3 regions of the Actinokineospora spheciospongiae genome follow, and region 3 is predicted to be linked to each of the others. Evidence: riboswitches for the same ligand, from Rfam matches in the RefSeq annotation. Region 3 holds a riboswitch; each other region holds the start of a gene.
The links. Region 3 has a riboswitch for cobalamin ahead of DFQ13_RS12515 (ABC transporter substrate-binding protein). Riboswitches for the same ligand answer to the same signal wherever they lie in the genome.
Positions count from the first base shown of each region.

Region 1: it holds a riboswitch for cobalamin, as region 3 does, so the genes downstream of both, DFQ13_RS13095 (FecCD family ABC transporter permease) here and DFQ13_RS12515 (ABC transporter substrate-binding protein) in region 3, are expected to answer to the same signal.
Region 2: it holds a riboswitch for cobalamin, as region 3 does, so the genes downstream of both, DFQ13_RS20150 (FecCD family ABC transporter permease) here and DFQ13_RS12515 (ABC transporter substrate-binding protein) in region 3, are expected to answer to the same signal.

Region 1 covers NZ_QHCP01000004.1:467,094-470,372, reverse strand. Annotated here, with positions in the region: gene DFQ13_RS13100 (ABC transporter ATP-binding protein) at 1-657, opposite strand, end outside; gene DFQ13_RS13095 (FecCD family ABC transporter permease) at 654-1,679, opposite strand; cobalamin riboswitch at 1,747-1,868, opposite strand; gene DFQ13_RS13090 (acyl-CoA dehydrogenase) at 1,980-3,279, opposite strand, start outside.
Region 2 covers NZ_QHCP01000007.1:148,174-151,452, forward strand. Annotated here, with positions in the region: gene DFQ13_RS20145 (ABC transporter ATP-binding protein) at 1-596, opposite strand, end outside; gene DFQ13_RS20150 (FecCD family ABC transporter permease) at 593-1,621, opposite strand; cobalamin riboswitch at 1,707-1,884, opposite strand; gene DFQ13_RS20155 ((2Fe-2S) ferredoxin domain-containing protein) at 2,001-2,684, opposite strand; gene DFQ13_RS20160 (alpha/beta hydrolase) at 2,972-3,279, opposite strand, start outside.
Region 3 covers NZ_QHCP01000004.1:297,060-300,338, forward strand. Annotated here, with positions in the region: gene DFQ13_RS12510 (FecCD family ABC transporter permease) at 1-839, opposite strand, end outside; gene DFQ13_RS12515 (ABC transporter substrate-binding protein) at 836-1,717, opposite strand; cobalamin riboswitch at 1,914-2,057, opposite strand; gene DFQ13_RS12520 (response regulator transcription factor) at 2,120-2,803, opposite strand; gene DFQ13_RS12525 (GAF domain-containing sensor histidine kinase) at 2,796-3,279, opposite strand, start outside.

The DNA of each region.
Region 1 (3,279 bases), 170 kb from region 3:
GGGCGGGAGCGCGGGCGCGGTCCGTCCACCGTGGACGACGATCAGGCGGTCGCAGGTGGCCGCGGCCAGCGACAGGTCGTGCATGGCGACGACGACGGTGCGGTGCAGGCCGCGCAGCAGTTCGACCAGGCGCAGTTGGTGGCCGACGTCGAGGTGGTTGGTCGGTTCGTCCAGCACCAGCACCGGGGCCCGCTGGGCCAGTCCGCGCGCCAGGGACACCCGGCGCCGCTCGCCGCCGGACAGGTCCTCGACCGGTCGCCGCGCCAGGTCGGCGAGGCCGACCTCGGCCAGGGCCGCCAGCACGATCGGCCGGTCGGCGTCGTCGGTGTCCCACGGCGCGGCGTGGGGCACGCGGCCGAGGGCGACCGCTTCGCGCACCAGCAACCCCGAGGGGAGGTCTTCGTCCTGGCCGACGAACGCGACCCGCCGGGCCCGGGCCCGCGCGGGCAGCCGGTGCAGGTCCTCCCCGTCGACGAGCACCCGCCCCCGGGGCGGTCGGGTGATCCCCGCCAGCGCCCGCAGCAGGGTCGACTTGCCGCTGCCGTTGGCCCCGACCACGCCGACGACCTGCCCGGGCGCGATGTCGAACGCCACGTCGACCAGCACCGCCCGGCGGCCCACCGCGCAGGTCAGGCCCACCGCGCTCAGCGCGCTCATGCGCCGAACCGGTAGCGGCGCCTGCCCAGCAGGGCCAGGAACGCCGGGGCACCGATGAGGCCAGACACGACGCTCAGCGGGATCTCGGTGGGCCGCACGGCGACTCGGGTGACCACGTCGACCCACACCAGGAACAGCGCCCCGCTCAAGGCCGCGACCGGCAGCACCGCCCGGTGCCTCGGACCCACCAGCAGCCGCGCGGCGTGCGGGACGACGAGCCCGGCGAACCCGATGCCGCCCGAGACCGCGACCAGGACACCCACCAGGACGCCCAGCGCCACGAACAGCCCGACCCGGACCCGGCGCACCGGCACCCCGACCGCCGCCGCGGTGTCCGGTCCGACGAGCAACGCGTCCAACCACCGGCTGCCCAGCAGCAACAGCACCACCACCGCGGGCACCACCGCGGCGGGCAGCAGCAACTGCTGCCAGGTGGCGCCTGCCAGGCTCCCCAACAGCCAGAACAGGACCGACTGGGCGGCGGCGGGGTCCGGGCTGCGGAAGACCAGGTAACTGGCGAGCGCGGAGAACATCGACCCGAGGACGGTCCCGGTCAGCACCAGCCGCAGCGGGGTCAACCCGCCCTGCGCGGTGGCGACCCCGAACACGATCAGCGCCGCCGCCAGCGCACCCACCAGGGCACCGGCGGTCAGGGCGAAGATCCCGGCCGAGGCGAACAGCCCCGTCGTGATCACCGCCGTGGCGCCCACCCCCGCCCCGGAGGACACCCCGAGCAGGTAGGGGTCGGCCAGCGGGTTGCGCACGAGGGTCTGCATCCCGACGCCCGCCACGGCCAACCCGGCACCCACCAGGGCGGCGAGCAGCACCCGGGGCACCCGGAACTGCCAGACGATCGTGTCGGCGGCGAGGTCCACCGCGATCCCGCCGTGCAGCCGCCCCCACAGCGCGCGACCCACCTCGGACAGCCCCAGCGGCTCGGCGCCGAACGCCGTGGACAGGACGAGGCTGAGCCCGAGCACCACCACGAGCACGGAGGCGGTGGTGCCGACGCGGAGCCTCACCCGCGCCCGGACCGGGTGCGGTTCCCCTCGTCGTCCGTCATCGTGACCTCCTCGTGGCTTGCGCGGCCTGGGAACACCAGCGACGGGGAGGGGTCTGGCTGCCGGTCGTCGGTGAGGACGACCGGTCACAGTGGCGCGACCGCTCCGGATTCCCACCGGATTCCCGCACCCGTCACCGACAGCCTAGGCACCCCCACCGGTGCCCCCCGGAACCGGCCCGGGTTCGCCGCGCACCGCCATCGGCAGGACGCGCGAACCCGAGCGGCCCTCGACGCCGCCCGTTCCCGGTGCGGGCCGCAGTCAGGCGGCGTCGCGGGGCAGGCCGAGCATGCGTTCGCCGATGACGTTGAGCTGGACCTCGGTGGTGCCGCCGTAGATCGTCATGGCGCGGCAGGCCACGACCTGGTCCATCCACCGGTCGCTGGGTTCCCCGGAGACCGCCACCACCCCGGCGATCCCGAGCTGTGCCACGCAGAACTCCGCGATCTGCTGCCCGAAGCGCATGCTGAGCAGCTTGCCGACGCTCGACGTCGTGCTCACGTCCACCCCGGAGAGCTGCTTGAGCACCGTACGGGCACCGAGCAGGTCGAGGACGTGGTTCTCGCAGGCGAACTCGCCGACCCGGTTCAGCGCGGTCGCGTCGAGGTCGCGGCCGTCGACGAATTCGAGCAGGTCCGCCAGCGTGGGATAGGAGGCGTTGCCCCGGCCCAGGGCGACGCGTTCGCTGGACAGGGTCGCGCGGGCGACCGTCCACCCCTGACCGGGTTCCCCGACGACGCAGTTGTCGGGAATGAACACGTCGTCGAGGAAGACCTCGTTGAAAAGCTGGGAACCGGTCGCCTCGCGCAGCGGCCGCACGGTGATGCCGGGGGTGGACATGTCGAGGATGAAGTAGGTGATGCCCTCGTGCTTGGGCGCGTCCGGGTCGGTGCGGGCGATGAGCATGGCCCAGTCGGAGAACTGGGCGACCGTGGTCCAGATCTTCTGGCCGTTGACCTTCCACCCGCCCTCCACCCGCGTGGCCCTGGTGGTGAGGGAGGCGAGGTCGGAACCGGCGCCGGGTTCGGAGAACAACTGGCACCACACGACTTCACCGCGCAGGGTCGGCACCACCACGCGCTGCTTCTGCTCCTCGGTGCCGAAGGCGACGATCGGCGGGACCGCCCAGCCGCCCATCAGCAGCTCCGGCAGCGGGATGCCCGCGTGCTTCAGTTCCTCGCTGATGACGACCTGTTCCAGCGGGTCCGCGCCGCGGCCGTGGGGGCGGGGCAGGTGCGGTTGGACCCAGCCGCCGTCGCCGAGCGCCACCAACTGCTCGTCCGGGTCGAGCGCGGCGATCGCGGCCAGTTCCCCGCGCACCGCCTCGCGGATCGCCTCGGCGCCGTCGGGCAGGTCGATGCGGACCCGGCGGGCGTCGCCGCCCAAGGCGTGCCGGGCCACTTCCGCGGACCACTGCGCGCTGCCGCCGAGCAGGCCGCGCAGCGTCAGCGCGCGCCGGTAGTACAGGTGGGCGTCGTGTTCCCAGGTGAACCCGATGCCGCCGAGGACCTGGACGCAGTCGGCTCCGCAGCGCACGGCGGCGTCGGGGGCGACCACCGCG
Region 2 (3,279 bases), on a different contig from region 3:
GCGGCGAGCGGCAGGTCGTGCATGGCGGCCACCACGGTTCGGCCGAGGCCGCGCAGCGTCTCCAGCAGCCGGGTCTGGTGGCCGACGTCGAGGTGGTTGGTGGGCTCGTCGAGCACCACGAGCCCACCGCCCTGCGCGAGGGCCCGCGCGAGCATCGCCCGGCGGCGCTCGCCGCCGGAGAGCTGGTCGCAGCGCCGGTCGACCGCGTGCGCCAGGTCGACGGCGGCCAGCGCGCCCGCGACGACCGCGTGCTCGTCGCGGCCCAGCGCCCACGGCCGCCGGTGCGGGACCCGCCCCAACGCCACCATCTCCCCGACGAGCAGGTCCTCCTGCGGTGTCTCCTCCTGGCCCACGTAGGCGATCAGCCGGGCGCGCTCGCGGGCGGGCAACGTGCGCAGGTCCCGCCCGCCGACGGCGACCACGCCGTCGGCCGGGGCGCGCAGCCCGCTCAGCGCGCGGACCAGGGTCGACTTGCCGCTGCCGTTGACCCCGACGAGCGCGAGCATCTGCCCCGGCTCGACGTCGAGGTCCACCCCGGACACGACCGTCCGCCCCGCGACCTCGCAGCGCACCCCGCGGCACCGCAGCGACGTCACCGGCCGCCCCCGGAGAAGCTGTAGTGCCTGCGTCCCATCAGGACCAGGAAGACCGGCGCGCCGATGAGCCCGGTCACCACGCTCAGCGGCATCTCCTGCGGTCGCACCAGCACGCGGGCCACGACGTCGACCCACACCAGGAACAGCGCGCCGCCGACGGCGGCGACCGGCAGCACCGCGGCGTGCCGCGCGCCGACCGCGACCCTGGCCAGGTGCGGCACCACCAGGCCGACGAACCCGACGCCGCCCGACACCGCCACGAGCACCCCGACCAGGACGGAGGACAGCAGGAACAGCCCGATCCGCACCCCGCGCACCGGCACGCCCAGCGCGGCGGCCACGTCCGGGCCGGAGGCGAGGGCGTCGAGCCACGAGTGCACGCCCACCAGCGCCGCGGTGGCCACGGCGACGGCGACCAGCGCGGGGCCGGTGTTGTCCCAGGTGGCCCCGGACAGGCTGCCCAGCAGCCAGTGCAGGACAGCCTGCGTCGCCTCCGGTTCGTCCCCGACGAACACCAGGAAGCTCGACACCGACGAGAACGCCGCGGAGAGCACCACGCCGGTGAGGACGAGCCGCAACGGGGTCAACCCGCCCTGGGCCAGCGCCACCCCGAACACCAGCAGCGCGGCCACCACCGCCCCGGCCAGCGCCCCGGCCGACAGCCCCCAGACCCCCAGCCCGCCGAACGCCCCCGCGACGATGACCAGCGTCGCGCCCACCCCGGCGCCCGCGGAGACGCCGAGCAGGTACGGGTCGGCCAGCGGGTTGCGGACCAGGGTCTGCACGACCGCGCCCGCCACCGCCAGCCCCGCGCCCACGACCGCCGCCAGCACCACCCGCGGCGCCCGCAGGTCCCACACGATGGCGTCGTAGACCCGGTCGGGGCCCGGGGTGCCGGTGAGGCCCGCCTCGACGGCCCGCCACACCCCGGCGGGCCGCAGCGACTCCGAGCCGAGCGTCAGCGACACCGCCATGCTCAGGACCAGGCAGACCGACAACGCCAGCACCAGGGGCAGGGTCGGCACCCTGCGCGTCCCGCTACCGGACACGCCACACGACGACGCGCACGCCGAACCCGCTCTCGCCAGGGGCTCATCCGCGAAGCCCGATCGGTCGACGACCGAGCCAGCAGGTCTTCGGACTCGGGTTCAGCCCGCCGGAACGCCTTCCCGGGCACCGGGGCCCAGTGGCACGTGTTCCGCCGGTCACCCTCACCGCTGCGCGACAGTCCCGGATTCGCACCGGGTTCCCTGGCCTTGCGGGCACGACTGGCTCGGGCAGAACCTAACACGGTCCCGGCCGCCGGGGACAGAGCCGTGTGACGTGGCCGTGTGACGTGGCCGTGTGACGTGGCCGTGTGACGTGGCCGTGTGACGTGGCCGTGGCTGTTGCCCGCGGTCGGGTTCAGCCCTGCCCGTGCGGCGGCGGCAGCGCCTCCGCGAGCGCGCCCGGCCTGCTGACGGGCCTGCGGGCGCCGCTGCGCGGATCGGCGGCCCAGGCGGCAACGAGGTCGCGCGCGCCCTGCGCGGTGACCGGCCCCCACCACTGGTCGTCGGAGGCCACCGCGACCACGGGCCCGTGGTTGCAGGGGTAGAGGCAGCCGGTGTGGGTGAGCAGCACCCCGTCCACACCGACCCCGCGCTCGCGCAGGGCGCGGGCGAGCGCCTCGGCGGTCTCGGCGGCCCCCCGCGCGCTGCACCGCGGTCCGTGGCAGACCAGGACGTGGCGGCCGTGCCCCGGCGCGGTGTCCCAGGCGGGAGAGGACAGACCCGCCTCCTCCCCGGTCACCGCCCGGTCCGCGACCGTGATGGCCAGCACCCCGGGGAACCTCCGCACCCAGTCCCCCGCGACCCGCCGCAACCACGACCGCGCGGGCGAGACGGTCCCCGCCGTGGGGACGGCCACCAGGCGCACGAGCGAACCGGGCTCGGTCGCCGCGAGGTCGTCGAGCACGTCGTGCAGGGTCGGCGCGCCGAGCTGCAGGTAGGCCACCCTGGCCCCCACCTCCTCGGCCAGGATTCGCAGATCGGTCTCCCGGTTCGCGGCGTCAGCCCCCATCCCCACCAGGACGAGACGGTGTTCTCGCACGCGACTGCTCCTCTGGTGTCCCGCCGGATGGACTCCCCGCCACCATCTCGGGTCGAACGCCTGAACGCAATACACAATGTGCGGAACGGGGGAATTGCGATCATAATTCCCCGAACACCAGAAACCGATTCACCAGCTTTGTCAGGAACAGAGCACGAACCCCTGGACTCGGCGTCCACCACGCCCTGACAAATGCCGCCCCGAAACCTGTCACCCGCCGCAGGAACCGGCCCCTTGTCCGAAAAGCGCGCCGCCTTTCTCCAATTCCGCGGACCGGGATTCCGCTGTCACGTCCCGCAGAGGACGTCGTGCGCCGGGCGCGTGCCGTCGACGAGGAAGGCGGTCACGGTCCGGTCCCCACAGGCGTTGCCGTTGGCCAGGTAGGCGCCGTGGCCGCCGGAGTCGACGCTGACCATGCGGGCCCGGTCGCCGAACGCGCGCCGCATCCGCAAGGCGCCGCTGTGCGGTGTCGAGGGGTCGCGCAGGTTGTTCACGAGCAGCACGTTCGACGGGCCGCGCGGGGTGATCCGAGTCGTCCGCTCGGCAGGCGGGTGGGGCCAGAACGCGCAGGGGAAGATGTTCACCGGCATCCCTG
Region 3 (3,279 bases):
GCCCGCGCGGCGTGCGGCAGCACCAACCCGACGAACCCGATGGCCCCCGACGAACTCACCAGCACCGCCGTGAGCAGGGCCGTCGCGCACAGCAGCACCACCCGCACCCGGGCGACCCGGATGCCGAGCGACGCCGCGGCGTCCTCCCCGAAGGCGAACGCGTCCAGGGTGCGGCCGTGGCCCAGGCACACCGCCAGCGCCACCGCCAGCACGGCCGCGCAGACGCCGACCTCGGTCCACGTCGCGCTCGACAGCGACCCCAGCAGCCAGAACAGCACGCCCCTGGTCGTCTCGGCGTCGGCCGAGGTGAGCACGATGAACGAGGTGAGCGCGGAGAACAACTGCATCGCCGCCACCCCGCAGAGCACCACCCGGTCCAACTGCCCGCCCAGCAGCCGACTCAGCACCAGCACCAGGGTGAACGCCAGGACCGCCCCCAGGAACGCCCCCGCCGACAGCGACACCGCACCGCCGCCGACCCCGAGGACGACGACCACCACCGCACCGGTCGAAGCCCCGGAGGACACGCCGAGCACGAACGGGTCGGCGAGCGGGTTGCGCAGCAACGACTGGAGCACGACCCCGCACACCGCGAGCCCGGCCCCGCACACGGCTGCCAGCAGCGTCCTGGGCAGCCGAAGGTGCCAGATGATGCTGTCGCGGATCGGCGAGAGCACCCGCTCCCCGCCGCCGAGGTGGGCCAAGACGGTGCGCCAGACCTCGCCCACCCCGATGTCGGCCGGGCCGATGGTGATCACCACCGCCGTCGAGGCGACCAGCAGCACCAGGCCCGCGGCGTACCGCAGGCCGGCCCGGGCGCGCGTGGGCGCCGCGCTCACCCGAGCGGCCCGAAGCCCCGCAGCGCCGCCGCGACCTTCTCCACGCCCTCGACGGTGCGCATGGTCGGGTTGAGCGCCTGCCCGCTCAGCGGCACGTACCGCCTGCCCTGCACGGCCCGCATCCGCGAGGTCACCGGGTTGGACTCCAAGAACGCGATCTTCGCCGCCGCCGTCTCCGCGGTCTGCGACTTGCGGGTCAGGTCCCCGATCACCAGCACCGCCGGGTCGCGCTCGGCCACGGTCTCCCAGTTGACCTGCGGCCACTCCGCGCGGGTGTCGTCGAAGACGTTCTTCGCCCCCAGCGCCCCGGTGATCACCCCCGGCGCCCCGCAGCACCCGGCCAGGTAGGGTGATTCGGAGTTGGCGAACCAGTACAGGATGCTGACCCCCGACGCGTCGAGGTCCCTGGTTGCGGTGTCGAGCCGCTCCCGCAACCCCGCCACGACCTGCTCTCCGCGTTCGGTGACGTCGAACAGCTCCGCCAGGTCCCGGATCTCGCGGAACACGTCGTCCATGGTCAGCGCCGTGGACCGCACCCCGTCCCCGTCGCCGCTGTTGTCCTTGGTGCCGCAGTCGGTGGGGGACAGGTAGGTGGTCACACCCAGCTCCTCGAACCGCTCCCGGGTCGCCACCCCACCGGTCCCGAGCACCGACTCGAACGAGGCGGCGACGAAGTCCGGCTCGACCGCCAGGACCCGCTCGAACGACGGCGCGTTGTCCGCCAGCCTCGGCACCTTCGCGTTCGCCTCGGCCAGCTCGGGCAGCACCGGGTCGGTCCAGGTCGCGGTGCCCACCATCCGGTCGGCCAACCCGAGCGCCAGCATGATCTCCGCGCTGCCCTGGTTCAGTGCCACCGCCCGCTTCGGCGGCTCGCTCACCCGGACAGTCCGCCCGCAGTTGTCCACCCCGGTGCCCTGACCGGCCGCGGTGTCCGCCCCACCCCCACCGCACCCGGCGACCGCCAGGACCGCGATACCCACCAGAACCCGAAACCGCCACGCTCCGCGCACGCCGAATCCTTCACCCTCGAGGGCCCCACGCGAGCCCAACCGCACGGTCGCCCACCCCGGCCGCAGGCCGGAGCGGGTGCCAGTGGGTAATCGGACTTGGAACGCTCGGAAGCCGTCCCTCACCGCTGCGCGTCAGTCCCGGTCTTGCACCGGAGTTCCCCCGCCCGAACCCGCTTCCACGGCCTCGGCTGGCCCGCGAAAGCTAACACAGTCCACATCCGCCGCGGCCCACCCGTCGCGGCGTGAAGCACCTCACACCCCCGGTGCGCCTCAGGTCGGCGGGTCGTGGCGGAGGTAGGTGAGCACGGCGGACACCCGGCGGTGCAGGGTGTCTTCCTCGCCGAGCCCCAGCTTGGCGAAGGTGGAGTGCCCGTGCTTCTCCACTGTGGACTCGGCGATCACCAGGGCGGCGGCGATGGCCCGGTTGTTGTGGCCCTGGGCCATGAGCCGCAGGACCTCGTACTCCCGCTTGGTCAACCGGGACAGGGGCGAGTCGGCGGCGCGGCTGTGACCGCGCAGGAGGATGTCGACCACCCGGGGATCGATGCTGGAGCGGCCCGCGCGGACCTCCTTGATCGCGCCGAGGAGGTGGTCGAGGTCGCCGACCCGCTCCTTGAGCAGGTAGGCGAGCCCCGCGGTCCCGTCGCGGAAGAGGGCGAAGACGTAGGACTCGTCGGCGTGCTGGGACAGGACGACCACCCCGGTGCCGGGGTGTTCGGCGCGGATGGTGTGCGCGGCGGTGATGCCCTCGGTGCGGTGGCCCGGCGGCATCCGGATGTCGGTGACCACCGCGTCCGGGCGGAGTTCGCCCACCGCGTGCAGCAGTTCCACCGCGTTGCCCACGGCGGCCACCACCTCGACCTCACCGGAGTCCTCCAGCAGCAGGCGGGTGCCCTCGCGGACCAGGTAGTGGTCCTCGGCGAGGACCACCCGGGTCGTCGGCCGCTCAGGCACCGCTCCTCCTAACCGGCAGCCGGACCCGCACGGTGGCACCCGCACCCGGTGCGCTGGTGGCCACCAGCGCACCGCCCACCGCGTCCACCCGGTCGCGGAGCCCGGTCAGCCGCACCTCGCCGCTGAAACCGACACCGTCGTCGGTGACCTCGATGTCGAGCAGGTCGGCGCAGCCGCTGAGGCGGATCGTCGCCCGGGTGGCCTCGGCGTGCTTGAGGACGTTGGTGAGCGCTTCGGAGATGAGGAAGTACGCGGCCTCTTCCACGTCCGGGACGAACCTGGAACCGGTCACCTCCGGTCCCGCGTGGACGGTGACCGGGATCGGGGCCCGCCGCGCCCGCGAGCGCACCGCGGCGGCCAGGCCCTGGTCGGTCAACTCCGGCGGGTGGATGCCGTGGGCCAGCTCCCGGACCTCGGCGATCACCCGGTAGACGTCCTCCTGCACCTCATCGAGCATGGCGTCCACCCGGTCGGGG